Regions from separate parts of the Priestia sp. MDV22-iso46 genome, predicted to be linked through region 3. Evidence: riboswitches for the same ligand, from Rfam matches in the RefSeq annotation. Region 3 holds a riboswitch; each other region holds the start of a gene.
The links. A riboswitch is a leader RNA that binds a small molecule or an ion and turns the genes downstream of it on or off. The one in region 3 is predicted to bind S-adenosylmethionine.
Positions count from the first base shown of each region.

Region 1 (10,668 bases), 120 kb from region 3:
TTGAAAGATCCTTATGTAAAAAACAATATAGAACAATTTTATGAGGAGCCGGCATTTATTTTATCCTTTATAAAAGACCGAACAGCATATATTAAAAATAATCTTCTTGCTTTTTAGATACCATAGAATGATAGGCAGAAGTGGAATTTGTTAATAATAGGCAAATGTACGAAATCAATAGCTGTACATGATACGTATATATACAGTATGAATGACCAATATGGATGACTAACAAGGAGGAAAAAGAATGGAAAACTATTATTATTATTATGGGCAAAATCAAGGTCAAGATTCAAATCCAAACCGAAAACGCAGCCACAGCAAAAATGCAAATCGAACTGATAAAGGCTATTCTTCGCAGTTTAAACCTTTAAAAGGAAGAATGGTGACTGTTTATCGAGGAGGTCCTGAATCAAAAACAGGTTATTTACTTGATGTTCAGTCTGATTATTTAATATTAGCAGTAGAAAACGATAACAATAATAACAATGATGAAAATAATAATGAGGGAAATAGCAACCAAAACAACCAAAACAACCAAAGTAACCAAAATAATCAAAATAATCAACAAGAATATACTGTTGTATATTATCATTTATCCCATGTTAAGAGTATTACGGAAGATGCTATGTCAAATTCAGCACAGACGTTTACCGGGTTTGATAATGACGGTACTTTAGAGTTGTATAGAGGCAAGACATTTGCTAGTACTTTATCATTACTGAAAAGTAAATATGTTCAAATAAATCAAGGGGGTCCTGAGAAAAAAGCAGGCCAGCTCCTTGACGTATTAGGTTCGTCAGAGTCTGCTTACCTTGTATTACTGTCGGAAGATGATGGTATCGTCTATATCAATGTTGAACATGTAAAAAGTATAAGTGAATATCAAAACAATAATAACAATAATAATAACAATAATAACATTCAAATGAATAATCAATTTGCTACAAATCAGGAACCAACTTATATGAAATCAAAAAACTTTAATAATTTATTTACTCATCTATCACACAAATGGGTATCGATCAACGGCGGCGGTCCAGAAGCTGTAGAAGGTGTATTGGTGCAAAGTCGGAATGGTACTTTTACCCTTGTTCAGGACAATCAAGTATTACGCTTACAGCCAAGACATGTTAAAACCATTTGTGTAGGAGCAAAAGGATCTTTTAAACAAAATAATAATCAAGATGATGAGCAGAAAGAGGAAAATACAAATGCTGAAGACGGAGGATCAACGGAAGGCGTTCCAGAAGGTCGTACAGGAAAAAGCCGCCGCACAGGTTCACACTCGTCAGGAAGAAGCCGCCGCACAGGTTCACACTCGTCAGGAAAAAGCCGCCGCACAGATTCACACTCGTCAGCGTCAAGAGAGCAAGTCATCCAAACAAAAAATTATCGTTGGAAAGCATAATGAATAAGAACAAAAAAGGTGCTTATAAAGCACCTTTTCTGTCATATAGGAAAGAGGGAGGAGAATGAGTATAAATCGTTATATTAATAAAATTGTAGAAGTAGATATTTCAGGGAAAACTAAGTTTATTGGCAGACTTGTTGACTTAGGGTTAGATGTCATGATTTTGTATAATGGACATGATTATTTGTATATTCCTCTTTTACACATGCATCGTTTGCGAGAAGTATCAGAAGAAGACTATACGGTTTTACGTGAAATAGAAGAGAACTTGATAGAAGAAAGTCAGCGAATTTCTTATCGTAATATTTTACAGCAGGCAAAAGGGAAATTTATTGAAATTTATGTAACGGGAGGGAAATCATTGCATGGCTATATCACAAGCGTGCTGAATGATTATCTTGTGTTTTATTCTCCAGTGTATAAAAATGTCTTTGTTTCTCTACATCATTTGAAATGGCTTACCCCTTACAGTAATGAGTTAACCCCTTATTCTTTAAGTGACAAAGAGCTCCCGGTAAGGCCCGCCTCTGCACCTTTTGTCAGAAACTTTGAAGAGCAGCTTAAAAAATATGAAAATCAACTGGTCGTATTAGATTTAGGGGATCAATCAGAAAAAATTGGCGTACTTAAAGAAGTTTCTAATAATATTGTTGAACTAATTACGGCAAATGGAGAAAGTATGTATTGGAAGTTAGCTCACGTAAAATCTGTGCACTTGCCTTAGAAAAAGAGACCTGGCTGTCGTCTCTTTTTTTTATGTGCTTATCAGGATAAGTATATTGAATAAACAAATGAGATGATTTGAATTTTTTAGAAAATTATGTTGACAATAAAGAAAATCTTTATTAAAGTTATTAACAACAAACGTTAACCACCAACAATTATATAGAACTCTTATCAAGAGTGGCGGAGGGACTGGCCCTGCGATGCCCGGCAACCATCAAATGAAACATTCATTTGAACGGTGCTAATTCCTGTGGAACATCAGTATTGTTCTAACAGATGAGAGAAATCGTGTATAAACGAACACTCTTCCATCTGTGAAGAGTGTTTTTTATTTTGAGTTAAGGAGAGAAATAGATGAAAATTGAAACTTTATTAGTTCGTTCAGGAGTAGGTCGCGACCCTTCAACAGGTTCTATTACAACACCCATTTATCAAGCATCAACATTTGCTCATCCTGCTTTAGGGCAAAGTACAGGATTTGACTATGCACGTACGGCAAATCCTACTCGTACAGCATTGGAAGAAGCAATTGCTGCTTTAGAAAAAGGAGAAGTAGGAGTAGCATTTGCTTCAGGAATGGCGGGCGTAATGGCAGTTTTAGCACTATTTAAAAACGGAGATCATTTAATTGTATCAGAAGATTTATACGGAGGAACGTACCGAGTACTAAATGAAATCTTTTCAGAGCAAGGAATTACTGTTTCGTACGTCAACACAGCCCATCTCGAGCAAGTAAAAGATGCGCTTCGTCCCAACACGAAAGCTTTATTTATTGAAACACCTACAAATCCAATGATGCACGTGACTGATTTGCCCGAAGCAATTGCGTTAGCTAAACAGCATGATTTGCTTACTATCGTTGACAATACATTCATGTCCCCTTACTATCAGCGTCCTTTAGAGCTTGGAGCAGATATTGTGATACATAGTGCGAGCAAATACATTGGGGGGCATAATGATGTAGTTGCTGGTCTTGTAGTCGCTCGATGTAGTAGCTTAGGAGAGAAAATTCGTTTTTATCAAAATGCAGCTGGGGCAATCTTAGGTCCACAAGATAGCTGGTTGTTGTTGCGCGGTGTTAAGACGCTAGCGCTTCGTATGGAAAAGCATAACGAAAACGCACTGAAAATTGCAAATTGGCTTACTGCTCATGATCTCGTAGAAAAAGTGTATTACCCTGGTCTTGAAACACATCCAGGCTATGAAATCATGAAGAAACAAGCGACTGGATTTGGAGGCATGATTTCTTTTGCTGTCTCACACCCTGACATCGTGTCCACGCTTTTGGAAAATGTTAAAGTTATTACATTTGCAGAAAGCTTAGGAGGCGTGGAAAGTTTAATGACATTCCCAGCTCGTCAAACACACGCTGATATTCCCGAGGAAATTCGAAATCGTGTTGGAGTAACAAACTGTTTACTGCGATTATCAGTTGGAATTGAGCACGCAGATGATTTAATTAAAGATTTGAAGGAGGCATTTGATGCATACCAACAATAATAAACATAGATTCGGTACGAACTTAATTCATGCAAATACAGGAATTGACGGTCATTTTGGAGCGGTTAACGTACCTATTTATCAGGTATCTACATTTAACCAAGAAGATGAGACGAACAACGGCCGCTATGACTATTCTCGTTCAGGAAATCCAACTCGTGAGGCTTTAGAAAACACCATTGCTCAGCTAGAAAATGGATACGCTGGTTTTGCTTTTTCATCAGGTATGGCTGCTATCTCATCGGTGTTATCTATTTTTGAATCAGGGGATGAAATTTTAGTTTCACACGATACGTACGGCGGGACATATCGTGTATTAACACGGTTATTTTCAAAGTTTGGTATCAAAACAACTTTTGTTGATACAACGAAGGTTGAGAAAGTAGAAGAAGCAATCACAAAAGATACGAGAGCTATTTATATCGAAAGCCCTTCAAATCCATTTTTACAGGTAACGGATATTAAAGCAGTAGCAAGTTTGGCGAAGGAGCGCAATCTCCTTACAATTGTGGATAACACGTTTTTAACACCTTATCTACAGCAGCCGATTGACCTTGGTGTAAATATTGTGATTCATAGTGCTACAAAATATATCAGCGGTCACAGTGACGTCATTGGCGGTCTAGTTGTGGTAAGCGATGAAAAGCTAGCAGAAGAAGTAAAGTTTGTACAAAATGCTTTTGGTGCTATCTTAGGACCACAGGATTGTTTTTTACTGCTTCGAGGAATTAAGACATTAAAAGTTCGTTTAGATCAGCAGTTAAAAACAGCGCTGCAGTTTGCAAAGTGGCTTGAAGAACAATCTCTAGTAAGCTGTGTATACTATCCAGGCTTAGAAAGTCATCCAGACCACAAGCTGATTTCAGAACAAGCAAATGGATACGGAGCTATGATTTCTTTCCAAGTACAGGATGAAAAAGTAGCACGACATATTTTACAAGGAGTGAAATTGGCTTCAATTGGCGTTAGTCTAGGTGCAGTTGAATCCATTCTAACGCATCCTGCAACAATGTCTCATGCAAGTATCCCAAAAGAAGTACGTGAAGAAAAAGGAATTACTGATTCACTTCTTCGCCTTTCAGTAGGGTTAGAGGAATTCGAGGATTTGAAGCAAGACTTTGACGCCGTTTTTCAAAGCTTAGAAGAAAAAGCGTTAATTAAATAAAAAAAGGACTTCCATCAAGGAAGTCCTTTTTATCGTTATATACAGCTATCTAAAAGGTTTGTGTATAGGGACGTAAGCGCAACTTTTTCATCAGAGGAGAGATTGCTGTTTAGAATTCTTTTTATGCCAAGATGATATTTTACATGCGGTGTTTGCCGGACGCGTGGATGAGTCATTTCATCCTTTAAATCTTTCATAATGGCTTCGTGAAGCTGATCTTCACTTGTCATGGCTTGTTTAGAAGCGAACGAACGGTTCAACCATAGGGTTTGATAAGCTGCTAGTAAATGTTCAGAAGTCATTGTGCAAAGTGCTCCTTTAGATTAGTTTCTTCATTATAATAATCTATAGTTTACCATAAGTATTAATACGTGTACGTAACTTTTACAGAAGCAGATACAGTCAAGGACTGAGCTTGAATAGGGGGAGAGGCCGCTAATAACTTAGGCGAGGAGCCAGATGACTGATAGACGGATCCTTCTTCGATTAAAATAGGGATTTGGTTAATAGGAAGCTGCAGCGTGTTGGCAATGGTAAAAGCCTTTTCCTTAGCGTTAAGCAAAGCTTTACTTATCGCTTCTTGTTCATATTTATCATCATTTGTAACGTGGAATTGAAGGTCTTGCGCTACGTTGGCTCCGCTCGAAAACGTAGCGTTATAGACGTCGCCCGCTTGTTTTACATCTTGTACTCTTACTCTAAATAAGTGCTGTACTTCGTATCCTGTAAGAGTCGATTTTCCATCGCTATAATCATATTTAGGATTTATGGTGAATGAAGCCGTTTCAATTTGCTGGTCATTAATTCCAAGGTTTTTTATCTCTTGCAGCAGAGTATTTGAAACAGCTGAATTTTCTTTTAAGGCTTCTTGAACGTCTCGGTTTTCCGTGCGCGTTCCAATCGTCATGGAAATTTCATTTGGAACTGCTGAAACACTTCCTTCACCAATTACTTTAATTTCTCTATTTTGTGTATCTACGCGCAGTTGCTGTGTAGGTTCATACGGGAAATAAGAATGTTGCATACCAAAAACCTCCTTTATTGATCTTTAGTATATATATGATAAGAAAAGGAGATTAAAAACAAAAAGAGATTGAGACATAACTAAATCAACCGCTAGAAGCACCTACATACATGATACCTACATTCACCATACCAATAAAAAAATCCGAACGAATTTGATTCTTCATCAAGAATCTAGATTCATCGTTCGGATCTTCCTTCAACTAACATACTTTTCTTCAGCTTCTTTTTGTTTATTTCGATTCTTTTATTAAGATTTCTTTCATTTCAATGAATTGATTTTGAACATCGTTTGACGGTTTCTTTGTTAGTAAACTTACAATAATAACAGCTAATAAGCTTAAAAAGAACCCAGGAATCATTTCGTAAAGGGCATCCTTCAATGGAGTATTTACCCAAATTAATACTGTAGCAGCACCTACAATCATCCCTGCAAGTGCTCCCCATCGAGTCATACGCTTCCAGTAAAGACTTAGTAAAATAGCAGGACCAAAAGCTGAACCAAATCCAGCCCAAGCATATCCAACCAGCCCTAAAATCGTATCACTAGGTTTTAAAGAAAGCAAAATGCCAATAATTGCAACACCTAAAACCGCAGCTCTTCCAACCGTCACAAGCTCTTTGTCAGAGGCCTTGCGTCGGAAAAATGTTTTATAAAAGTCTTCTGTAACAGAGCTTGCCGTTACAAGCAGCTGAGAAGAAATGGTACTCATAATTGCCGCTAGTAAAGCTGCATATAAAAATCCAGTAATTAACGGATTGAAGAGTATATCCGCAAATTTAATAAAAATAGTTTCAGGATCTGCTAGTTTCATACCCGTTTTTTCTACATATGCAATTCCAACAAGCCCTGTCAGCATAGCACCAATAATAGAAATAATCATCCAGCTCATTCCAATACGACGTGCGGGTTTTAACTCCTTAACAGAAGAGATAGCCATAAAGCGCACGATAATATGTGGCTGTCCGAAATAGCCAAGTCCCCAGGCTAAGAAAGATATAATACCTAAAACGGTCGTACCTTTAAAAATGTCAAGGTATGCTGGATTAATGTCCTGTACAATATCCATTGTTGTGTTAACGCCTCCAACATTGGTGAAAGCTACAATGGGTACTAAAACTAAGGCAAGAAACATAATAACACCTTGAACAAAATCTGTTAAACTAACGGCTAAAAATCCGCCGAAAAGAGTGTAGGCAATAACAACAGATGCTGTTACGAACAAGCCAATTTGATAATTTAAACTAAATGCCGATTCAAATAATCGTCCACCTGATACCATACCAGCTGAAGTGTAAAGAGTGAAGAAGATAAAGATAACGATTGCTGATACTGTTCGAAGAACCTTGGCATGGTCGCCAAAGCGATTTTCAAAAAAGTCTGGAATTGTAATGGAGTCGTTCGCTACTTCCGTATAAGTGCGAAGGCGCGGAGCAAGGATTAAATAGTTTAAATAAGCACCTATAGACAAACCTACTGCTAGCCATACGCTAGAAAGGCCCGTTACATACATGGAGCCAGGAAGACCCATTAACATCCACCCACTCATATCCGAAGCGCCAGCTGAAAGGGCGGTAACGGCTGGACCTAGCCCGCGTCCTCCTAACATATAGCCAGCTACATCTTCAGTGGTTTTTGTATAGGCATACCATCCTATTCCGAGCATTCCTACAAAATAAATGCCGAGTGAAATATAAACCCCAATATCCACAAAATCTCCCCTTTATGCATTTTTTATGCATGGGATAAGCAACACATCCCATGAAAACGTCTTATGGTTTTTAAAACTAACAAACTTTTCCTATACTATCAACCCGTAAAATCGTAAATTTTCTAAGTCTAAAATCCCCCAAACCTTTATACAAAAGAAATGAAATCGTTTTCAAAATAAAGTAAAATAAAAATATTCAGAAATTTATCAGCGTATTTTTTATGCAATATTTTATGCAATAGGTAAAATAAAAAGAGCATTTTATAAAATGCTCTTTTGACATTCATGTATATTAGCGTGAATTCGGGAATACGCGTCGAACAACTTCGGAAAACTCGTTAAACAGTCCAGAAACTGGTTTGCCTGTTTGAAGCTTGTCTACATATCCGTTCATACGGTTTACAAAATCAGGGTTTGTTGATACAAACACTCGATGAACACTGCCGTCGGCTTTTCTCACTTCATGTGCAATCTTATGCTCCATATCTTTTGTGAGATTACCTTCTTTGTTATCGTCTAATACAGCTGCTACATAAGCTGTATGATCGGTTACAATTACATTAGCATCTTTTACATTTTTTAACGCTACGATACGATCAGCCGCCACATCGGCTACTCTCATTCCGCCGGACTGATTATACTGTTCTTTTTCGTTACGCTGTACGTCTTGCGTATCGTTTACGTCATTCATTTTCGTTTTATTGTTCCCATTTTCATATGTGACGTTGCGGACTGTGTCATCATCAATGACGCCATCTTTACCTTGATCTGCTGTGCTGCAGCCGAATAAAGAAAGGGTCGTCATGCAGCCTACAACAAACAAAAACGATTTCTTCATGATAGTATCACTCCTTATAAGTTTTAACCTTTCTTATAATTTGTTAAAAACGTGTGAAGCATACATGAAAAATATAAAAAAGCCTATACTATCGAAAAAGGAGGAATATGTATGAGTGGAATCCAACAAAGCATATTTGTGCTTCATACAAAAGAAGAAAACCATGAAGAAACAACAACGTTTGCACTAACTTCAGAAGAAGCTAAGCTATTATTTGAGACCCTGCAAAATAAACGAAAAGAAATTATCGACGCCCATATTGATAACATGCTGACGTAAGGAAGATAAATATTTTGCAAAACGGATGAGCCATATGTTAAGAATGGCCCAATATTTGCATTCTACATATAGGTATAGTATAATGTAAACGCAACCAAATTTAATAAATGTAATGAATACTACGTTTGACCATATACTCGAATTAGATTTAGTGAAAATTCACTTGTTATAAAGGAGATCTACTTCGCGTAGGTCTCTTTTATAATATGTGAATTTTTTATTTACGGTATAAATGTAAATATAGAGTAACATATTAAAATTTTTACATTTTTTGGAGGTTTTTTTACATGGCTACTACAGGTACAGTAAAATGGTTTAACAGTGAAAAGGGCTTCGGTTTTATCGAAGTACCAGGCGAAAATGACGTATTCGTTCATTTTTCAGCTATCCAATCTGAAGGCTTCAAAACATTAGAAGAAGGCCAAAAAGTTGAATTTGAAATCGTTGAAGGTCAACGTGGACCTCAAGCGGAGAATGTTGTAAAATTATAATTCAACGCTACATATGAAAGCTGCCGATAGGCAGCTTTTTTTTATACAAATTTGTTTTATTTGTATGATTAAGAAAATAGATTAAAGTAGGGGAGAAGGGAAGGCATGAGTTCATTTCATTGCTGTGCCACATGTCAACATTTTCAAAGCATTAAATTGGATAAGGGAATGAAGTATCTCTGCAAAAGACTAGGCTATGAGACCCGACCTTCTTATCAGTTTACATGCTGGGAGCCAAAAGAAGTAGTTAAAAAACTAATGGAAAAACGAAATCAAAAATAAGCTCTTTTTAAAGAGCTTATTTTTGATTATTCCTCGTTATTTGTACCTTCCTCTGAAGGTAAATGCTTCCCGCAAAACTCTTTTACAGCTTCTTCTTCCTCTTCTTCAAGGTCGAAGTCTAATACTTTATTTGTTGAAACTTCGTAGAAATGAGTTTGGGCAATAGAAGTGTTATCTTCGCCTTTAATATATACTAAGCGTAGTGCTAGGTCGTTGCCCGTATATAATTCATCATCTTCTTCTACCTCAATGTATAAATGAAATTCATAGCGTTCACCTAGAAGGAGACCAAATGGATCCTGCAATTGTTCAGCTGTATATTCTTTAATTGTAAACATATGTACGTCCTTTCCATATATCAGTAAAATACTTGCATCATCTATTATAGTTTTTCTTTGCAAAGAAAGAAAGTGCATGCGTAATTCATGCACGGATTTATTCCTTGATCATTCTATTTAGCGAATCGATGGCGCAAGGACTTCGATGATTTACTTAAAGGCGGAAGAAACGCGCGTATGTTTTTGCTTATACATGGCAGCATCTGCTTTTTGAATTAATGTATCTAGGTTGGTGTCGTCTGAAGGCGCACATATAATAAATCCGTAACTCGCAGACAGTGCATATGGCTTATTAAATTCTTTCTTTTTACCTTCTAGCTGCTCATTAATATTTTGCCACAGCTCTTGTACGTATTCTTCCGTTTGTTCAGGAGCAATTAATAAAAACTCATCGCCTCCGTAGCGAAAGAGCGTGTCATCTTTGCTAATATAACCACTAATTGATTCTGCTATTGTTTTAATAAGCCAGTCGCCTTCTCTATGACCGTATTGATCATTTACTAGTTTTAAAGAATTAATATCGATAAAACATAATAGAAAAGGTGTATCATTGGTTTTTGCTCTCAGCAGCTCCAGCTGCAGTTTTTCCATTCCACTTCTTCGATTTAAAATTCCGGTTAGCATATCAGTTGAAGCATGCAAGCTCAATTCATGCTCAACCGCTTTTAAATCGGTTATATCGGTAATACCTGCGAGTATGCAGCTTTCGCTTTGATACTCTAGTAATTCATAATTGATCATAACCCACTTAGAATCTCCATATTCCCGTGCTTCTAGGATGTAGTTTTTTACATATTTCTCTTGTTGAAGACGTTTTAAAATCTCCTCTCGATCTTCATCGGTGGGATAGATTATAAATCCGTCTATTTGATCAAGATCTTGAGAAGCAAGATTGTAAAA
Region 1 covers NZ_JBZVWT010000001.1:1,545,400-1,556,067, reverse strand. Annotated here, with positions in the region: gene AC4NPH_RS07995 (CotH kinase family protein) at 1-117, shown strand, start outside; gene AC4NPH_RS07990 (spore coat protein) at 248-1,411, shown strand; gene AC4NPH_RS07985 (hypothetical protein) at 1,476-2,138, shown strand; SAM riboswitch class I at 2,306-2,423, shown strand; gene AC4NPH_RS07980 (trans-sulfuration enzyme family protein) at 2,495-3,640, shown strand; gene AC4NPH_RS07975 (trans-sulfuration enzyme family protein) at 3,624-4,805, shown strand; gene yoyC (protein YoyC) at 4,841-5,107, opposite strand; gene AC4NPH_RS07965 (SIMPL domain-containing protein) at 5,170-5,829, opposite strand; gene putP (sodium/proline symporter PutP) at 6,062-7,540, opposite strand; gene AC4NPH_RS07955 (YhcN/YlaJ family sporulation lipoprotein) at 7,833-8,378, opposite strand; gene AC4NPH_RS07950 (hypothetical protein) at 8,490-8,657, shown strand; gene AC4NPH_RS07945 (cold-shock protein) at 8,945-9,148, shown strand; gene AC4NPH_RS07940 (hypothetical protein) at 9,254-9,430, shown strand; gene AC4NPH_RS07935 (DUF6509 family protein) at 9,457-9,768, opposite strand; gene AC4NPH_RS07930 (sensor domain-containing diguanylate cyclase) at 9,919-10,668, opposite strand, start outside.
Region 1: it holds a riboswitch for S-adenosylmethionine, as region 3 does, so the genes downstream of both, AC4NPH_RS07980 (trans-sulfuration enzyme family protein) here and AC4NPH_RS08585 (bifunctional homocysteine S-methyltransferase/methylenetetrahydrofolate reductase) in region 3, are expected to answer to the same signal.

Region 2 (10,668 bases), 940 kb from region 3:
AATGTCGGAAGAGACAGCACTTGTTCGATTGGTGTAACTAAGATATACGTTGCACTCAGTATATAAATTGTATAAGAAAATAGTTGATGAAGTAGATTTTTATACGTCATGGCGATATAGTAAACAGCAAGTCCTTGAATCACATATAAAATGACTCCTTCTCTTAAATCGACGAGCTGATGAATAAAAAACGCTACTGCAACAATTAAATAGGTAATAAAAAATTCAAATTTCTCTTTAGAACTTCTTACTGCGTAAACACCTACTGCGTAAATAATAACTAGCGCAAGCAGCACCATTGTGGTCGTGCCATCGTCAAAAACGGTGAGCAGCCAGCCGTACGTAACTGCTAAACTCGATAGAAGGGTAAACGCATATACTTGGAGTACGGACTGTGATAGAAAAAAACTAGAAATTAAGCATAAATGCTGAATAAGAATCGCCATACCTAATAACTCTTTTACACCATTATCACCAACAAACGAGTAATAAATGAGTAGCGTAAGATTTAATAGTACCGCGGAAAGAACATATAAAATTGAATATTTTTGTTTGATTGCCACATATAAAAAGGCAATATACAGAAGCGTTTCATAGCCAATGAAAACGAGCGCATTAGGCGAATTACTTTCAATAAGAAAAGGAACTAGTACGCCTCCAACCGCGCTAATAATACCTAATGCCTGTGAACGATAAAAGACTGTCGCGATAATCCCTAGGATAATCCAGCTCGCATTTAGTATAAAAGCAAGCGTTGGTCCCGCTAAATGATACAGGCTATGCATCGCAAACGTCGTTAACATGAGAATAGGAATAGCTCCTCCTACAAGTACTCGCCCGAGCACCAACCTGCCCTTTTTAATTTGGAAACGACCTGTCACAGCAAAACCTATTGAAACAACGAAACCGAGAACAACTTTTGCTTTTTCATTCATTAACCCATAGTCAGAGGCTGCTTTAAATCCCCATAATACGCCAATAATAAATACAAAAATAAAAATTCTCGGCAGCCATGTTTGAAAAAGGACTTTTTCCCAATCAACAGGTTCTTCTATTGCCTGTGAGCTTTTAGCTGCTGTTTGAGCAGGAAGTTTAGTGGTCTCCTCGCACTGCTTGGGAGGAGCGTGAACTGTTTTTGATCTTGGAGAATTTGTTTTATATACGAGCGACTTTAGCCTAGCTACGTCTTCTTCTAAACTGCTTATTTTTCGTTCAAGTTCTTCTATTCTTTCTTTTTCCATATTTCCTCACCCTTTCTCTTTAAAGTATTTGTGATGTTTATATGTATATCTTACAGCGCTTAACTATTATACTATTAAAAGGAATATCTCTTAGAAACATTCTATTTTTAGCAAAAAAAAATACAGCGCCCTTTTCAAAAGAAAAGTTCGTTGTATAGGATGTGCTGCATTTTTTATGTCACTTTCTCGCTGTATGTACTATGAAATCCCGCTTCGATGTGGGCTACTTGAAAGCTATGGTGACCAATTAAATATTTAACAATATCCACACGGTCAATTTTACCGGGCTTATTGTTCATTGCTTCTCGCACCATAGATTGAAATGTTTCTTTGCAAAACTTCTTTTCATGAAGCAGAATCGTTTCACAATACTCTTCATGGTCTCCCTCTGAAATACGATAATAATGCATTTCTTTCACCCCTTTTTAATGGTATACCTATTACATACCCCAAATATTGCTATTTTAACAAATTAATTTTATTATTCTTTATTTTTCTATATATATGGTTTATAGGGCAACGTTTCGAAACTCGTCGTTATAAATGCTAATTTGAAGCCGCTGAGAAAAACGTTCTTGTTCGATATATGTTTCAGGCATTAATCCAACAGGATATACCTTAGGGTTTTCGCCACTGCCTAATATGTATACATACATCTTTCCTTCGCTTGTATATCGAACCTTCGTCGAAATACCCCCTTGCCCTTGAAGAGGCGCATAAACAGCTCTTACATTATCTCTTATTTCTTGTACAAACCCATGTAGTTCAATATCAGAATCATAATAATGGTTTGCTTCATACAAGCCGTAAATACGAGACTTATCGATATCACATAATATGTTCCAAAATTCAGATAAATTTTCTTGGAACAACACTTGAATAAAATTTCGTGCAGCTTCTTGCTGTTCGTTTGTTAATTCTTTTGTTAGCGCAAACTCTTCATTTTTTAACATCTCAGTCACCTCCCTTTTGTATGTAATACGACAAGAGATAAAAATAACCTCTTTTTTTCAACTTATTAGCAAGCAATTTATTTTTTTACATTAAAAATTGAAAAGTTATTTTGACTAAGGCGTCAGAATAACTTTTCAATTACTGTAGAATAATTACGTAAAGTATTCGATTTTTGCATTCGGAAAATACTGATCAATGTAATATTCCAACGTCTCTCTTAATTCTTGTTCTTCATCTTTTGCGTATACATATTTTCCAATTCCGTAACGCCCCCATTTGTAGCGGCGCTCCTCTTCATTCATCTCAAGCTTTGTTTTCGGATAATTTTTCTCGATTACCCGCTTGGCCGGCTTGGTAAAGCGATGCTGAATCATTTCAAACGTAATATCATCTCTTGACTCCTCAGGTATAGAGGCGTCAAGCTTTTCAAACAACTGACGGTATCCCTCTTGCCAACCTTCATGAATGTAAATAGGCGCCACAATAAAGCCAAGTGGATATCCGGCTTTTGCAACTTTATTAGCAGCTTCAATCCGGTAATCAAGAGGAGATGTACCAGGTTCAAAGTTTTTTATAACATAATCTGCATTTATGCTAAAGCGGAAGCGCGTGCGACCATTATGTTTAGCATCCAATAAATGATCCACGTGATGAAATTTAGTCACAAAGCGCAGTTGACCTAGTTCACTTTCCCCAAAATATTCAATCGCGCGCTTTAATGAATGTGTCAAATGGTCAATTCCTACGATATCAGATGTACAAGCCGCTTCAAATCGCGTTATTTGAGGGGCTCTCTCCTGCATATATTGCTCTGCTTGACCTAATATTTCTTCAACATTCACGTACGTGCGAATATATGGTTTGCTTCCCATTGTTGTCTGCAAATAACAATAGTGACAGTGCCCCATACACCCTGTTGCAAACGGTATTGCATATTCAGCTGACGGTTTAGATGTATCAAATTTCAATGTTTTACGCACGCCAACTACTAAAGTCGACTTGGCATTGCGATATTTTTGCAAATCATTTTTTCCCGGTATATTACGCACTTGATTATGAGAAGTTGTTTGACGAATCTCAATTCCCATCTTCTCAAATTTTTCTTTTAATTGAACACCAAGCGGGTACTCCATTGCCCCTGGCTCAATATATACTAATTGAGGTACAAAAGGTTTTATCATCATGTACACTTCCTTTTTTCTAATATTAATAGCGTTTGAAAAACAAAAAGACTCTATCCTTGGTAATTATTTTTCAAACAAAAAAGACTCTCCGTTTAAGAGAGCCTTGCGTCAGTCATATTGTTCATAATCAAATATCTTATTATACATTTTTTCAGCTTCTTCATATGTTGAATACACGGCATCATCTTCAGCTAACAAATGATAAGACTCATGTAAAAACAGCGCCTTTTCACCTTTGTTTTCAGGATGTTCAACAATTTCAGCTTGATTAATATTTGCAACGTTTGCCGTATGAGGATTTCGGTAAATAACAAATACTTGATCTCCCACTTGATATTCTTTTTTCTCCACGATCATCATCCTTTTCTTTTTTCTTTACTCGTATGATGTCCGCTTTTGCTCATTTTATCCGGTAAAAACCCTCATAGCATCATCAAGAATTCATACGCTTTTACGCTCAATAAACCGAAAAGGGAGCTCAATTTTCTGAGGAACCTTGCTTCCCACTAATGTAAAAAGCGTTTCGCCCATTTCCTTAAGAGGAAGTTCTATCGTTGTTATTTGTAAATAAGAAGAAAGCGGATGATTATCAAAACCAATGATAGCTAACTCACCAGGAACTGAAATACCCGCTTGTTCGCACTGAGCTTTTATTCCAATAGCTACTTGATCATTTGTTACTAAAAGCGCCTGAGGCCGATTTTTCATCTGCACTAGTTTTTCCACCACTTTTTCACCATCTGTCACGTTCAAACAGCCTTGAAAAACCCATTCCGGATGATAAGGCTGATTTATTCTTTCTACATATTCTTTGTATGCTTGTTGCCGCTGCAGGCTATTTGTACCCGTCATTCTTCCAATACAGTAGCCAATATCCGTATATCCTTTTTCTTTTAAATACATAAGCGCCTGCTTAAAAGCTGCATAATGATCAACGTATACGGAGCGAATAGAACGATTCTGTACGTTTTCGCACACGGCTATCGGCCCGTGCTGCTGATAATATTCAATCGTGCTCCAGCTGCTTGCTCTAGAACAAATAATCACTCCATCAACTTGCTTTGTTTTCAGCATATGAAGCGCTTCTTCTTCTTTTTTCACATCATAGTTCGTCTGACAAATAACAAGCTGATACTGCTTTTCTAACGCTTTAGATGCCACTCCTTCTAAAAGCAGACTAAAATACGGATGATTAATAAAAGGCAAGACGACGGCAATCATATTTGTTTTCCCTTTTGATAAGTGAACGGCATTAATGTTTTGTTCATAATTAAGTTCGTGAATAACCTGCTCTACCAGCCGGCGTTTCTCTTCTTTTACATACGGATGATGATTTAGCACCCGGGATACAGTCGAAACAGATACACCCGCTTTTTTTGCGATATCTCGGATATTTGTCATGTTTTCACCTTTTTCTCTTGCGCTGAAACGCGTTTCATACTTTATTCTCATTATAAAGTGAAACAGCAAGAAGCTAAACCCGTTACCATCGTGTTTTTATTCATTTACGTAAGGAGGTCATTTCATGGGTATTTTATTATTTATTTTATTATGCGGAATTGAAATTGGAGGAGCGACTTATGCACTTAAACAAAATGAGACGCTTTGGAAGGAGTTAGATGAAGAAAAGCCGACTGATTTTTTCAAACAGTAAAAAACCCTTAAAAAGAACATTCTTTTTAAGGGTTTCATATTACGCAGCTTCTTTAGATGACTTAGACTTTTTATTTAAACGAGGAAATCCAATTACAATCGCAATGATTCCGCAAACCGCTGTTAACATTGGATAGAATGTAAATGGAATAATCTCAATCGGTGAAACTTTAGCAAACCCTGCTGCGAGAAGCATTTGTGCGCCGTAAGGGATAAGCCCTTGAACGCTGCATGAAAACAAGTCCAGCAGACTGGCTGATTTACGATTATCAATTGAATACTTATCAGAGATTTCTTTTGCTAACGGACCTGCTGTAATAATTGAAATCGTGTTATTAGCCGTCGCTAAATTAGTTAAACTTACCAGTCCGGCGATGCTGAATTCTCCGCCTTTTTTTGTTTGAATGCGTCGTGTTAATAAATTCAATAAGAACTGAATACCGCCATTATAGCGAATAAGCTCAACCATTCCGCCAATTAACAGAGATAAAATAATTAACTCTGACATTCCGCCAATACCTTCTGTCACAGTTTTAGCAAGAGAAGAAAGCGTGTAGCTTCCGTCAGCTAATCCAATCACGCCGGCTAGCACAATTCCTCCGGTTAAAATGCTTAATACGTTTGCACCAAATACTGCAGCAATGAGTACGCCGATATAAGGCAAGATTTTAAACCAGCTGAAATCTTTAATTTCTACTGATGACGTGTTTCCTAGCGTCATTACAAGCAATAGAATCACTGTAACAATCGCTGCAGGAAGTACGATAAAAAAGTTTACTTTCAATTTATCTGTCATATTTGTTTTTTGCGTACGAACTGCCGCAATCGTTGTATCAGAGACAACAGATAAATTATCACCAAACATTGCACCGCCAATCACACCGGCTATTGCCAATGTAACAGAAACATGCGCTTGCTCACTGATTCCTACAGCGATAGGTCCCAGCGCAGCAATTGTTCCCATTGATGTTCCCATCGAAATTGAAATGAATGCGCCAATAACAAAGATTCCTGCTACGACTAAGCTTTGCGGAAGCACAGAAAGCGCTAAGTTTACCGTTGAATCCACAGCTCCCATGCCTTTAGCGACTTCAGAAAAAGCACCTGCTAAAATAAAAATAAGCACCATAATAATGATATCAGGATGTCCTGCTCCTTTAGCAAAACGCTCCACTTTTACATTAAGTGAATCTTTGCGGTTCATAGCCAGCGCCACAATGGCTGCAATGATAATGGCTACTAATACAGGCAGCTTATAAAAGTCTCCCGTTATAATTCCTGATCCGACAAACAGGACTAAAAAGACGCCCAGCGGTAACAGCGCCCAGCCGTTTCCTTTTTGTTGTTCCATTCTTAACACCTCTTGTTTACGTAATAAAAAAAGACCTCTTCTTATTGATAAGAAGAGGTCTCTTATTTTGTATCATAAGATTACCCTTCTCATCTTCCAAACGAAACATCGTCTGCTGGATTTGGCACCGCACTGCGTACAGCCAGTTGCCGAGACATCATAGGGCCAGTCCCTCCGTCTCTCTTGATAAGAAGTTTATAGTTGTTTTAAAAATAGTCTTTCACTACTGTAATCTCTTTTTATTTAATTGTCAAATGCTATTTCAGAAAAATATATAGTGCGAAAATTCTCACATCAATTAGCTACGTCTCGTTTTAAAAACGCTGCCCAAGCTACGCCCATAAAGAAGACAAAGTGTGCAACTAAGACGAAGATTGAAAATGGAATCGTCATGCCGTCAAACATCGTCTTCATTCCGTCCATATACTGTACAAAGTTCGTGTTGGCAAATAATAAAAATTTCCCCCACCATAAACCTAGCTCTGATACTAGTCCTGTTACAGCTTTTGCGCCGATACTTACGACAATAGCCAGACTGGAAGCAAGCGCGCTGTTTCTAAATAAAGACGACAGCATGAATGCGAACGTCATCATCATAAACGTTTCCATATACGCACTGTCATACGTAAGCGTAATGTTTTTAAGCAGCTGCGCATCTCCTTCTAGACTGGTAAATCCAAAGAACAATGCTCCCCATACAAACGAAAAAAGCAAATAGCTCAGTAAATAATACAAGCTAATTAAAATGAGGGTTAGGTACTTGGATGCTAAAATCGTTGAACGTCTAGCAGGGCGAATTAAAAGAAGCTTAATGGTACCTGCCTCAAACTCTTTTGCAACCATTGACCCTCCAACAGCAAGAGCAAAAAATTGAACGAGAATCAGCATACCTGAACTAAATGACAGGAAGTTCAAAATGTTGTCTTCTGTTCCTGCACTGTTTGCTACTTTCTTCATTAATAGAGCCATACAAAGAGTCAAAATACCGATGGTAATAAACGTGATTTTTGTACTTCTTTTGTGAAACCATTTCATGTGTTCATTTTGAATTAGCTTAAGCATGGTGCTCTCCTTCCGTAACGGACATAAACGAATCTTCAAGCGTCTCATACACAGGAGTGATTCGGTAGACTAAAATATCGCTGTCCACTAATTTTCTATTGACAGCTGGAATTTGCTCTTTCACAATTGCTACGTCAATAATATTTGATCTCATCGTTACTTCAAATTCTTGTGATAAAAATTCCGCTGCTTTTTGCGCGTCAGACACCTCAAATTCTACAAACATTCCTTGATCTTGGCGATTTGGAGATAGATCTTGAACGGCTTTTAACTCACCGTCTTGAATAATGCCAACGCGGTCACATAGTGCTTCTACTTCTTTTAATAAGTGGCTCGCGATCAAGATCGATATTCCTTCTTCCCTGCAAAGCGTTTGTAAATATGTACGAAACTCTCTCATTCCCGCTGGGTCTAGACCATTTGTTGGTTCGTCTAGTAAAAGCAATGCAGGCTTATGTAAAATAGCTTGAGCCACTCCTAAACGCTGTCTCATCCCAAGAGAATACGTCTTCACTTTTGCATGAATGCTGTTTTCAAGCTTTACTAAAGCAATGACTTCATCCAAGCGTTCTGATGTGATGCCTTCATGCATATTAGCAAAGTGTTTTAAATTTTGATAGCCCGTCAGATAATCATAAAACTCAGGGTTTTCAATAATCGCTCCAATTGATTTCATAGCTGATGTAAACTGTTCTTTTAAAGGAAACCCATTGACGGTAATTGTTCCCTCTGTTTCTTTAATGAGTCCTACGACGGTACGAATTAGCGTTGTTTTTCCAGAGCCGTTCGGGCCAAGCAATCCGAAAATCTCACCGCGCTCAACCGATAAGGATACATCATGCAAAATGGTTTTCTTCCCAATTACTTTACTGACATGATCTACTTGTAGCACTGTTTCTGTCATCATGTACATCCTTTCTTTAATTAGCAATACGCCTTCTATTGTTTCTCTTTTTTAACTATTTGTCTACTATAACCTTATTTTTGGAAAAGTAGCCCATTCAAATCATTCGTATTATCCGCTTACATTTGATAAAATAAAACAAACTTTAGTTAGAGGAGGACTTCTACATAATGAACTTAACCGTATACCTTGCCGGGCAAATTCACGATAACTGGCGAGACGAAATTAAAAACCAAGCAGAACAATTAAACCTTCCCCTTACCTTTGTCGGTCCCATGACAGACCATGACCGCTCCGACAACATTGGAGAAGAAATTTTAGGAAAACAGCCTAACGCTGTCTTAAAAGATGAAGCTGCTTCTCAAATTAATAATTTACGTACGCAGGTACTCCTAAAAAAATCTGATGTGGTTATTGCTTTATTTGGCGAAAAATACAAGCAATGGAACAGCGCAATGGATGCGGCGACAGCCATTGCATTAGATAAACCGCTAATTTTGGTTCGCCCTGAAAAACTGCATCACCCGCTTAAAGAACTGTCAAACAAAGCCCAGGTTGTAGTCGAAACGCCAGAACAGGCTCTTCAAGCATTAGCTTATATTTTTGAATAGCAAATAAGAGCTGTCGGTTCTGGACAGCTCTTATTTTTCATTTATCCCTCAAGCTCATTACTAGGGGAAATATTTTTTTAGCAAGCTCTAAGGCTATTCCTTTTAGTTTCTTTCATTTTCAACATCAAAACAAGCAAAATTGTACTTAGCTACTCATTTTTTTGATCCTGACGTTCCATAATCTTTAATCATTAATTTTACATCATAGTTAATTGGAACTTCACTAAATGTTTGATCCCAATTGTCTTTGACCCTCATCCATACTCTGGGCCTCTTAATTCTCAATTGATTTCCGAACCCGGCCACATCGACTTTATATTCTTTTTGCATTTTTTCTACCGTGTTTCTTACGAGGTGCTTCACTTTTTTTTCTGAGTTTTTTTGCACCTTATGTAAAAATTGATTTTCTAAAGGATTTCCTGAGACCACCCAATTTTCAGATAGCCTTCCCTCGGATTCAATATGCACATTGAAGGAGATGCTATTTCCTTTAACATGAGGTTCAATATGACTTTTCATGGATTCTATTTCGTATACAATCAGCTGACCGGTCTTTTTATCAAAGCTTTTCACTAGCCCGCCTTTCCCTTTTCCTGTGATCCAAGTCAGACCATCTAGTTCTTCTTCATTCAAAAAACCGATCATTTTGTTTGTTTTCCCTTTAATTATGGCAGCACCAGCAAATTTGATTTCCCCATTTGCCGATAATACATTTTGCAATAGAAAACTAGTCCCTGATTCAATATTGCTCTCTAATTTAATGAGCGAAGTGGGAGGTAAAATTCTTGTTGTTCGATAGGCATTTTCCACCATTCCAGCCAAACGAAATGCCGGGATCTCTCCTGCTGTCTTCGATTCTAGCCCGTCGCTAGCTCTCCCTTTACTAATAAGTACAAGACAGCTTGGTCTAATCTCGTTATCACGAAGAAACTCATTCACTAATTTTCCTAAGCTATACGTTCTTGCAAGAGCCTCGCCAATAATAATTACTTTTAGATGTTGGCTGGCAATCGAAGTCTCTCTTCTCAATGATAATTCACGGGTCATTTGATGAATAGAATCTCCCGTTTCAGCCATATTCACGTAAGCCTTCTGCTGAGATCCTCCTTGGACAGTTGTTGAACTTGCCACTTGCGGGGTGATCAGTTGGTAGGTTGACGTAATCAAGTTCCGTTTGGGATACTCTTCTTGTTCATCAAATTCTTTTTCAGTCATGGACTTGTTAGCTTTATCAAGAGCCATACCTACTCCTAAACTTCGTTCTTCAATTTCATGACTGCTCCAACAGCCCGCCAGAGGAAAGAGCAAAAAAACAGAAAGCAAAACCGATAAGAAGAACCGTACGTGATTAGAGACTTGTCTCATACTTTTTCCCCTTTATTTTTGAAATGATAAGAAGCAGTACCGGTAAAAAGCCAAATAAAATCAGGGCAGCATTGCCAACCATATCTCCTAATTTAAATACATCATTGATATTTCTAGGAACCATGGAAATGAGATAAATAACTGGAAGCACACCATACATAAATGGATGGATATTTTTTTTGAAAAGCTGAGACAGTCCTAATGAAGCAGCGTAATGGTTAACATTAAAAGAAGTAAACATTTGCATAATCCATACCACCAGCAACAAGGAATCAAAGCGTTCAAAGATTAACCCAGTTAATTCATAACTTCTTATCAAATCAAGCGTAGGCCACGTTCTCGT
Region 2 covers NZ_JBZVWT010000001.1:722,172-732,839, forward strand. Annotated here, with positions in the region: gene AC4NPH_RS03775 (DUF2339 domain-containing protein) at 1-1,241, opposite strand, end outside; gene AC4NPH_RS03780 (hypothetical protein) at 1,415-1,651, opposite strand; gene AC4NPH_RS03785 (hypothetical protein) at 1,751-2,194, opposite strand; gene splB (spore photoproduct lyase) at 2,348-3,376, opposite strand; gene AC4NPH_RS03795 (transcriptional regulator SplA domain-containing protein) at 3,488-3,736, opposite strand; gene AC4NPH_RS03800 (LacI family DNA-binding transcriptional regulator) at 3,821-4,780, opposite strand; gene AC4NPH_RS03805 (hypothetical protein) at 4,905-5,033, shown strand; gene AC4NPH_RS03810 (Na+/H+ antiporter NhaC family protein) at 5,073-6,383, opposite strand; SAM riboswitch class I at 6,470-6,576, opposite strand; gene AC4NPH_RS03815 (ABC transporter permease) at 6,678-7,445, opposite strand; gene AC4NPH_RS03820 (ABC transporter ATP-binding protein) at 7,438-8,349, opposite strand; gene AC4NPH_RS03825 (YtoQ family protein) at 8,520-8,960, shown strand; gene AC4NPH_RS03830 (Ger(x)C family spore germination protein) at 9,114-10,325, opposite strand; gene AC4NPH_RS03835 (spore germination protein) at 10,309-10,668, opposite strand, start outside.
Region 2: it holds a riboswitch for S-adenosylmethionine, as region 3 does, so the genes downstream of both, AC4NPH_RS03810 (Na+/H+ antiporter NhaC family protein) here and AC4NPH_RS08585 (bifunctional homocysteine S-methyltransferase/methylenetetrahydrofolate reductase) in region 3, are expected to answer to the same signal.

Region 3 (10,668 bases):
TTTTCTTCACCTGCTTTGGCGCTATTCCAACTTCTTATACCGTTTTGAAATAGCAGCTGCTTTTTTTTCATATTTATCTTTCCCCCAACCACTGAAAATAAAAAAGCCCCTTGAACAAATGTCCAAGGGGTCGGCTGAGCTGAATCAGTTTTATCTATGCAAAATTCCGCTAATTGTATACGAAATAAACAGTTATATTTTGTGTACAAAAACAAGGGTAGCTTTAAAAAAGGCAAACGTGTCCCTTATTAATTCAACACAAAAAAACAACTGTGCTTCCTGATCCTTCTCCCATCCAGACTTTTACTGTCGGCTCTAGATTTTAACTAGATCCACCGCTAACATACATCGTATGAAAACGGGTCACGGGCTTAAAAGCATACGCTTTATCACCGCCGGTTGGGACTTACACCCGACCCCGAAGGATAATATATTCGACTGCTATAGTCTTATTTGTTTTACATTATAGCAAAGTAAAATCGACTTGTCACATCATTTAACTTCGTTTTTTCACATCTATTCTTTAAAATCCAGCTTTTAGCTTATTTTTTCTTTTTTAATACATAGCATCCATACAAAAGCTAGTCCAATATAGCCAAATATCGGATACAAAAACTCAAGAAGCTGGGCATATCCGAATTGCCCAATAATAAAGCAGGCCAAGATAATAAACGCAAAAGCTTGTTTGTCATTCAGGGGAAGAAATGACTGAAGCTGCTTAGCGATTCCAAATACATTTCCAATCAATGTAGTAAAAATCTCGCCTAACACAACTACCGTAAATAAAACATTCACCCACGCTGAGATATTTTTAACAACGGCACTCATCGGAATATCAAGTTGAAATGAATAAGGCAAATTGGAAAGGGCAAGATGAGTAGAAACAAGCATAAACGTAAGTACACACCCTCCTATTACGGCCCCTTTTTTAATCACGCTCCTATCCTTCACGGAGCTTCCTAATGGAACCAAAACGGCCTGAGCCAAAGCTAGATTTAGGGAAATATATAAAAAGGGACTAACCGCCCACTTCCACTGCGTGACGAGCGTTAAATCCGGCTTCGTTTGAATCAGTGAGAAATAGCTGATATTTGGCACAAAGATGATAAAAGCAAATGAAAGCATCATCGGCACAACAAGAGAATTAACCATTAAAATACCGTTAATTCCTTTTGCGATAAATATATAAGTTAAAACAATTGTAAAAATCATCCCAACAGGAGGCCACAGTCCAAACTGTTCTTTTCCTATTGCCCCCGTACTCGCTAGCATGACTGAAGTTACTCCAAATAAAATGACAATCATTACACCGTTTACCGCTTTTCCAAGCACATCACCAAATAAATATGTATTAAGCTGCTGATAAGAAGAAGCCCCAATTGCGTGCGAAAGCAGCATCATTTTTGAACCTAGCCAAATAAAAAACAAGCCGCTGACCAAAATTCCGACCATTCCAAGTTCCCCGTACTGTGTAAAAAATTGAACGATTTCCTTGCCTGTTGCAAAACCGGCTCCTACAACGGTGCCTACATACGTAGCAGCAACCTGCAGCGTGAGTTTCCACCTTTTCATGCCCATCACCCTTCTACCCTTCATAGTTCACTATATGTAGAAACGATTAAAAAAAGACGAGCCTTTTTACGTGTAAATCTACGCATATCCCAGCGCTTGTGCCTTTTCGTTTATTTTTTATTTTTCATTTTCTTTTTGTATTTCTCACAAAAAACTCCTTAACCCCTAACATAACAGTCATTTTTAAACAAAATATACGGATATTTTCCCTTTAGCTTTTAAATTTCCCTCAATATTTGCTGGAAATTCACAATTTACTGTTGTATAATTTCTAAAAATCAGATAAATTATTAAATAAGTATTCTTTCTATTTAAAAAAATATGTTTCAATTATATACAATTGATTCTTATCATGAGAGGTGGAGGGACTGGCCCTTTGAAACCTCAGCAACCAGTCGTTAGAGACATGGTGCTAAATCCAGCAAGCAATTTATTGCTTGGAAGATAAGAAGGCGAAAAAAGTCTTCTTCTTAAGAAGACTTTTTCTATTTTATCGGCATATTGCATAAAACGAATCACTCGTGAAATAGAAGCGGAACAATTTAAGGAGGTTTTGACATGGGGTTACTTGAAGATTTAAAGTCTAAAATTTTAATTGGGGATGGTGCCACTGGTACCCTCCTTTACTCACACGGTATTGACAGCTGTTTTGAAGAACTAAACATCACCAAACCAGAAGAGGTTTCTCGTATTCACAGAGCCTATGTAGAAGCTGGTGCAAACGTTATTCAAACAAATACGTACGCTGCTAATTATCAAAAACTTGCCCGTTATGGATTAGAAGATTCAGTCAAAGACATCAATGTTGCTGGTGTAAAATTAGCGAAACAAGCTGCAAAAGATCAGGCTTACGTGGTTGGTACACTCGGCGGAATTCGTTCTTTCCAAAAAAACGCTATTAGTTTAGAAGAGGTTAAGCGAAGCATTCGTGAACAAATGTTTTGGCTTTTAAATGAAGGCGTGGATGGCCTTTTATTTGAAACATACTATGATTTCGAAGAATTAAAGACCGTTCTTACACTGGCAAGAAAAGAAACGGATAAGCCTATTATTACCCACGTTTCCCTGCATGATATTGGCGTGCTGCAAGATGGCCGTCCTTTAGCAGATGCATTAAAAGAATTAGAAGCGTTGGGAGCAGATGTTGTCGGGCTAAACTGCCGCTTAGGTCCTTATCATATGATTCAGTCTCTTGAAGAAGTACCGCTTCCTGATCGTGCTTTCTTATCTGCTTACCCTAATGCCAGCCTTCCGGCGTATGTGGAAGGAAAGCTGGAATATGAAACTAATGAAGACTACTTTGTAGAAAGCGCGCGTTTATTCCGCGAACAAGGGGTTCGCTTAATTGGAGGATGCTGCGGTACAACACCAGCTCACGTACGCGCAATGTCATCTGCCTTAAAAGACCTGCCTCCGATTACAAGCAAAGTCGTTAAAATGAGACCAGCCGTTACGGTTCAAGAGCGTGAGCAGCAGGATAAACCTCATATGCATGAAATTGTGAAGAAGCGCCGCTCGGTTATCGTCGAGCTAGATCCGCCTAAACAGCTTGGTCCGACGAAATTTTTAGAAGGCGCAAAAGCACTTGATAAAGTCGGCGTAGATGCTATTACATTAGCTGATAATTCTCTTGCCTCACCTCGCATCAGCAACTTGGCAATGGCAACACTGATGCAGCAAGAAACAAAAGCACGACCGCTTATTCATATTACCTGTCGCGACCGAAATTTAATTGGACTTCAATCTCATTTAATGGGACTTCATACGCTAGGAATGAATCAAGTGCTTGCAATTACCGGTGATCCGTCAAAAGTTGGCGATTTCCCTGGCGCCACTTCGGTCTACGATTTATCTTCATTTGACTTGATTAGTTTAATCGCTCAGTTTAATGAAGGACTATCTTATTCCGGTAAACCGCTTGGTCAAAAAACCAATTTTTCCATCGCAGCTGCCTTTAATCCAAACGTGCGTCACTTAGACCGAGCCGTTCAGCGTTTGGAAAAGAAAATCGACTGCGGGGCTCACTATTTCATTACTCAGCCTCTCTATTCAACTAAGCAAATTGAAGAGGTATATGAAGCAACCAAACATTTAACAACACCGGTATACATCGGGATCATGCCGTTAACAAGCGCAAGAAATGCTCGATTTATTCACCATGAAGTACCTGGAATTAAATTATCAGAAGATATTCTAGAACGCATGGATGCAACGGGAAATGACCGGATTCGCGGTGAAGTCGAAGGTCTTGCGATTGCAAAAAACTTAATTGATACAGCATATGAGTTATTTGACGGTATTTACTTAATTACGCCGTTTATGCGCTATGAAATGACCGAGATTCTAACACGCTATATTCATGACAAGCAACTTGTTACATCAGAAAGGAAGATATAAATGAGCTCACTTATCGAACAACAACTAAAGAAGCGAATACTCGTCATCGATGGAGCAATGGGAACGATGATTCAAGATGCTGATTTAACCGCTGAAGATTTTGGCGGCGAAGAATATGAAGGCTGTAACGAATATTTGACTCGAACAGCGCCTCATGTGATTCAGCGCATTCATGAAGAGTACTTTGCAGCAGGTGCCGACATCATTGAAACCAATACGTTTGGCTCAACATCTACCGTACTTGATGAATACGATTTAGGTCACTTGGCTTATGAATTGAATATCGAAGCTGTGAAGCTTGCTTGTGCAGCCCGCGATAAATATTCAACTCCCGAATGGCCTAGGTTCGTAGCTGGAGCTATCGGTCCTACCACTAAAACTCTCTCTGTTACCGGAGGCATTACATTCCCTGAGTTAGTAGAATCGTACGAAGAGCAAGTTCGGGGTTTGTTAGACGGCGGCGTTGACTTACTTTTAGTCGAAACCTGTCAAGACATGCTGAACGTAAAAGCCGCGTTTCTAGGGATTACAGCGGCGTTTGAAAAACTAAAAACCGAAGTTCCTATTATGATTTCAGGAACAATTGAGCCTATGGGAACAACTCTCGCTGGTCAAGATATCGAATCTTTTTACTTATCACTGGAACACATGAAGCCTCTTTCAGTCGGACTTAACTGCGCGACAGGCCCTGAATTTATGACGGATCATATTCGCTCTCTTTCAGACCTAGCCACTTCAGCAGTTAGCTGTTATCCAAACGCTGGACTTCCCGATGAAGAAGGCAATTATCATGAATCCCCTGAGCTGCTTGCTCAAAAAATTAAAGGGTTTGCTGATAAAGGCTGGCTGAACTTTGTAGGCGGATGCTGTGGTACAACGCCTGCTCATATTAAAGCACTGGCTGAAGCGGTAAAAGAGGTTGCGCCTCGTTCGCTCGATCGCTCCGAGCATAACCATGCTGTAACCGGTATTGAACCACTTGTATATGACGATTCTATGCGCCCTCTTTTTGTGGGAGAACGTACGAATGTAATCGGTTCTCGCAAGTTCAAGCGTCTGATTGCGGAAGGAAAAATTGAAGAAGCATCTGAAATTGCGCGTGCTCAAGTTAAAAATGGTGCTCACGTTATTGATATTTGCTTAGCAGATCCAGACCGTGAAGAAATGGAAGACATGGAGGAATTTATTCAAGAAGTTGTAAAAAAAGTGAAGGTTCCTCTTGTAATCGATTCAACGGACGAGAAAGTTATTGAAAAAGCTTTAACGTACTCACAAGGTAAGGTCATTATTAACTCCATTAACTTAGAAGATGGTGAAGAGCGTTTTGATGCAATCTTACCGCTAGTAAAAAAATTCGGTGCAGCTCTGGTTGTCGGTACAATCGATGAAACAGGCATGGCCGTTACTGCAGAACGAAAAGTAGAGATTGCTAAACGCTCACATGATTTGCTTGTTGAAAAACATGGCTTTAATCCAAAAGATATTATTTTTGACCCTCTTGTGTTTCCTGTAGGGACTGGTGATGAACAATATATTGGTTCTGCTGAAGAAACAGTTAAGGGAATTAAAATGATTAAAGAAGCCCTGCCTGATTGCCTGACCATTCTTGGCGTAAGTAACGTGTCATTCGGTCTTCCTCCAGTCGGACGTGAAGTACTAAATGCCGTTTACCTTTATCACTGTACGCAGGCTGGACTCGATTATGCCATTGTCAATACCGAAAAGTTAGAACGCTATGCTTCTATTCCAGAAGCTGAAATTGAGCTTGCTAATGCGTTATTATTTAACACAACTGATGAAACGTTAAGCACGTTTACCGACTTTTATCGTGATAAAAAGAAAGAAGCAAAAGTAGAAATTTCTACGTTAACACTCGAAGAACGATTGGCAATGTATATTGTCGAAGGTACAAAAGAAGGATTGCTTCCTGATTTAGAACAGGCTTTAGCTCAATATGATGATCCGTTAGATATTATTAACGGACCGCTTATGAAGGGCATGGCGGAAGTTGGACGTTTGTTTAATGACAACCAGCTGATTGTAGCAGAAGTGCTTCAAAGTGCGGAAGTGATGAAAGCATCCGTTGCCTTTTTAGAACCTCATATGGAAGCAACTGAAAATGATTCTGGAAAAGGCAAAGTTATTCTTGCAACGGTTAAAGGCGACGTGCATGATATCGGTAAAAACTTAGTAGACATCATTTTAAGCAACAATGGTTTTAAAGTAATTGATTTAGGGATTAAAGTAACGCCGCAGCAGCTGATTGAAGCAGTAAAAGAAGAAAAGCCAGACATCATTGGCCTGTCAGGTCTTCTAGTAAAATCAGCTCAGCAAATGGTTTTGACTGCCCAAGATTTAACACAATCAAGCATTGATGTTCCAATTATGGTAGGAGGCGCTGCCCTTTCCCGTAAATTTACTGACTTTAAAATTGCCCCGGAATATGAAGGTGCGGTCCTCTACGCCAAAGATGCGATGGACGGATTAGCGTTAGCAAATAAGCTGCAGAACAAAGAAGAAGTTATTCAGCTTTTAGCAGATTTAAAAACGCGGCAAGAAAAGAAAGTAACGGTTCGAGAACGCCAGCCTCAAACCGCTCAAGCAGCTACGGCTGTTTTAGAAAGATCCGCCATTTCAACGGACGCTCCTGTTTTTGTACCGGCTGATTTAAAGCGGCACGTTGTCAAACACTACGATTTGGCACAGGTTCTTCCGTATATTAACTGGCAGATGCTTTTAGGCCATCACTTAGGACTAAAAGGAAAAGTGAATAAGCTGCTTGCTGAAAAAGACGAGCGTGCTGTTCAATTAAAAGAAACCGTTGATGACCTGCTCGAACTGGCACTAAAAGAAAACTTAATTAAGCCAGCGGTTATTTATCAGTTCTTCCCTGCTCAAGCAGACGGAAATGATTTAATTATTTATGATCCTGCTGATGAAAAAACAGAAATTGAACGCTTTACCTTCCCTCGACAAGCAAAAGGACAGTTCCTGTGCTTATCTGATTTTGCAAAGCCTAAAGAAAAAGAGATGGACTATGTATGTTTCTTCTCTGTAACAGCAGGAACAGGCATTCGCGAACGCGCCGCGAAATTCAAAGAAAACGGCGAGTTTTTAAAGAGTCACGTGTTCCAAGCTCTTGCGCTTGAACTAGCTGAAGGATTAGCAGAACGTGTTCATCAGCAAATTCGTGACCGCTGGGGATTCCCCGATTCGCCTGACTTTACAATGGCGGAGCGTTTTTCAGCCAAATACCAAGGTCAGCGTTTTTCATTCGGATATCCTGCATGTCCAGACCTTGAGGACCAAGCAAAACTGTTTAAATTACTTAAACCTGAAGACATCGGCATTCAGTTAACAGACGGTTTCATGATGGAACCAGAAGCTTCTGTTACAGCCCTTGTTTTTGCACATCCTGAAGCGAAATATTTTAACGTATTATAAAATATGGCCGCGGTCTTTTAGACCGCGGCTGTTTTTTCACAGTGAACAAATCTGAAAAAAAGGCTGCGACAAATGTATTTTAGCTGAAGAAAGATCCGAACGGTGAATTCAGATTCTTGACTGAGAATCAACTCCATTCGGATTTTTTCATTATGATGGTGAACTAGATTTCATGTAGCTGTTTCTAGCTGTTTATTGAAGGGCAAGGCGAAGACTCCTGCGGGAAAAATTGATGTAGTTATGTCTCAATCTCTTTGAATTCACCGCAGGTTTGAGCTTTTTTTATGAGTTTCTTGGGAAACACTGATAGAATAAGGAATGTAATAAATTTGTAACACTCTTACCACAGCAAATTTTTCAGGGAAAGGAATTTTCAAGAAATGATCAAATTATTTGTAAGCGACTTAGATGGCACTCTTTTACACGAAGAAAAATACGTAGAACAGCATAATGCAGACGCACTTAGTGAACTTCAGCGCCAAGGAGTAGAGGTTTGTCTTGCTTCTGGACGAATGGATACGGAAATTTTAAAAATTTCTACTGATATTAACAATACATTTCATCGCATAAGCCAAAACGGAGGATTTGTGTGGACCAAAGAAAATCAAGAACTTCATGGAAAAGTGTTTGAAGATGATTTAGCGGTTCAACTTTATAAAAAAACGATAGATCCTAACCGTATTACGCTTGTCTGTTCAAACGACACCAATTATGTAGAGCAGCGAAATGAAATTATTGAAGCAATTGAAACTCACATGTTTTTCCCTATCGAAGAACAAATTGAAATGACAGATTCATTTGGTCACGCTCTTTCTCCATCTAAAATCACGGTTCTTGGAGATCATGATGAAATGGTAGCTCTGCAAAAAGAAGTGAACGAAGAGTTTGGTGATTATATTGATACATATATTTCTGCCAAGCAGTGTTTGGATATTATGCCTAAACATATCAGCAAAGGAAATGCCATTGAAATTTTATTAAATCATCTTCAGCTAAAACCAGAGGAAATTGCATGTGTGGGGGATTCATTTAATGATATTCCTATGTTCCAATTAACGCCGAACAGTTTCGCTATGGCTACAGCTCCTGAAGCTGTTCAGCGCCACGCCTCTGCTGTTGTGTCATCAGTTAGTGAAGCAGCGCGTATTGTTTTAGAAAAAAATAAGCAAACAACCTAAAAAAAGCGGTCAACGTTTAAATTGACCGCTTTTATCTATTTAATAAGAAAACGGTAGTTATTTTTTTCGTAAAGAACGAAAAAATTCACCTAAGCTTTTTTGCTTCCCATCTGCATGCTCTCCGTGATTAACCAAGCTGCTGATTCTTTCTCGTCGAACAACAACCATAATAAGAGTGGCAAAAAAGATAATGGAAACGGCAATGACAACCAGTGCAAGAACGGATGCTACAATAGCTTCAGAAGTCGTTAGTGACGATAGCATCTGCCTCGTACACCTCCATTTCGTTTGTGGCGAAAAGGAGCCTAGCAATTAGAAATGCAAATAATCTTTTTTCTCAGCTTGATGCATGTTATTATACACCATTTTCATTTTAGAAGCTGTAGCTTTTAAAGACGTAGACGAATCCACATCTTCGGCTAACATAATGTTTACTAAGTCAACCACAGAACGAGACAACAACTCTACATTATTTTGCAACTCTAATTCGTCATAAGTCGTACGGTCTTGAAGACGAAGTCGAATAATTTCATTTGCTAGCTCCCTAACACGCACTAATTGTTGATGTTCTCCCATAGTATCTCCGCCGCAAGAAACTTATAATCAGCCCTTTTATTGGCTTTTATAAGAGCTAGAAATCCCTGCAGCTTACCCCTCCTTATAAAGATGCCTAGCACATCTTTATGTAAATCACACTTTCACCTTGTTTACATGTATATTCGCTATAGCTGGTTCTTTTTCCTTTTGAAATTAGCAGCCATCGTCAACGACCTTCTTCGTTCATCGTTCAGATTTCAAATTTTTAAGGATGTGATATACGAAAATTAAAACGCCAATAGCCGTAAGTGTTGCTCCTGCTGCCACTACGGGTGTAAAAGCTTGGTTTTCTAGTACGATCATGAAAAATAAACCAATCATCATGACCGGTAATCCTATATTATGCAACCATACGTGCAGTTTGGCTAATTTACTTTCGCTAAACGCAGGAAACAAATAATAAATAATTCCCGCTAACGTAAGCGATGTCCATCCTAATAAATTGATGTGCACGTGAACAGGTGTCAAAGCGTAGCTGTGAACAATTGACATATAATACCCCAATATGATGCCAATTCCAAAATAAACGGCTGATATTTTAATTAATTTAATTCCCATCGTTTTCTCCCCCTTATATCCCCCTACGACTTCTGTACTACTTTACGCAGGAAACGTCATTTTAGAAGCGGCAGATTAGCCAAAGGACACGAAATACGGAGTATGATATCTAAAAAGAGGATTCTTTACCGCAAACACAAAAAACAGCTGAGCAAAAGTACTCAGCTGTCTATTTTAAGCAATATAATGCAGCACAAAATTCAAGAAAAACAACAGCGCGCTTACATACATAAACATCGATACTTCACGCATTTTACCAAGGAATAATTTAAGCAGTGGATACGCAATGAACCCAAATGCAATTCCATCAGCAATGCTGTACGTAAGAGGAATAAGCGCAATAATTAAAAATGCAGGGAAACCTTCTGTTAAGTCCTGTAAATTGATGTTTTTGATATTTTGAATCATCAATGCTCCAATAACAATAAGAATAGGTGCAATAGCACTATCTGGCACCAGCTTGATAAATGGAATAAACAGAAGTGAACTTAAAAATAAAACTCCTGTAATCAGCGATGTTAAACCCGTTCGCCCTCCAGCTGCAATACCAGATGCTCCTTCTACAGAAGACACCGTTGGACTTGTTCCAAACACGCCGCTTAGCAAAGCTGAGGCGGCTGTTGCTTGAAAGGCCCGCGGAAATTTGCTATCTTGATTCATCATACCTAGCTGACCATGCAGCAAACCGATATTTTCAAAAATCAATACCATTGTTAATGAAAAGACAGCTGCCCAAAACGCAACGTCTCCAATAGCTCCAAAAGACAATGTGCCAAAGCTGCTAAAGAAGTCGTTCACGCTCCCAGCCGACTGTCCTTTTTCTGCACCGCTTCTTACACCAAGTAAGAAGGCAAGGACTGATCCAGCAATCATGCTTAACAAAAAGTTACCTTTCACATTTCGGATAAACAGTACGATTGTG
Region 3 covers NZ_JBZVWT010000001.1:1,666,489-1,677,156, forward strand. Annotated here, with positions in the region: gene ribE (riboflavin synthase) at 1-1, opposite strand, end outside; FMN riboswitch at 280-430, opposite strand; gene AC4NPH_RS08580 (YkvI family membrane protein) at 538-1,572, opposite strand; SAM riboswitch class I at 1,917-2,023, shown strand; gene AC4NPH_RS08585 (bifunctional homocysteine S-methyltransferase/methylenetetrahydrofolate reductase) at 2,131-3,969, shown strand; gene metH (methionine synthase) at 3,970-7,413, shown strand; gene AC4NPH_RS08595 (Cof-type HAD-IIB family hydrolase) at 7,794-8,591, shown strand; gene AC4NPH_RS08600 (hypothetical protein) at 8,649-8,855, opposite strand; gene AC4NPH_RS08605 (hypothetical protein) at 8,904-9,167, opposite strand; gene AC4NPH_RS08610 (cbb3-type cytochrome c oxidase subunit I) at 9,372-9,746, opposite strand; gene AC4NPH_RS08615 (NCS2 family permease) at 9,921-10,668, opposite strand, start outside.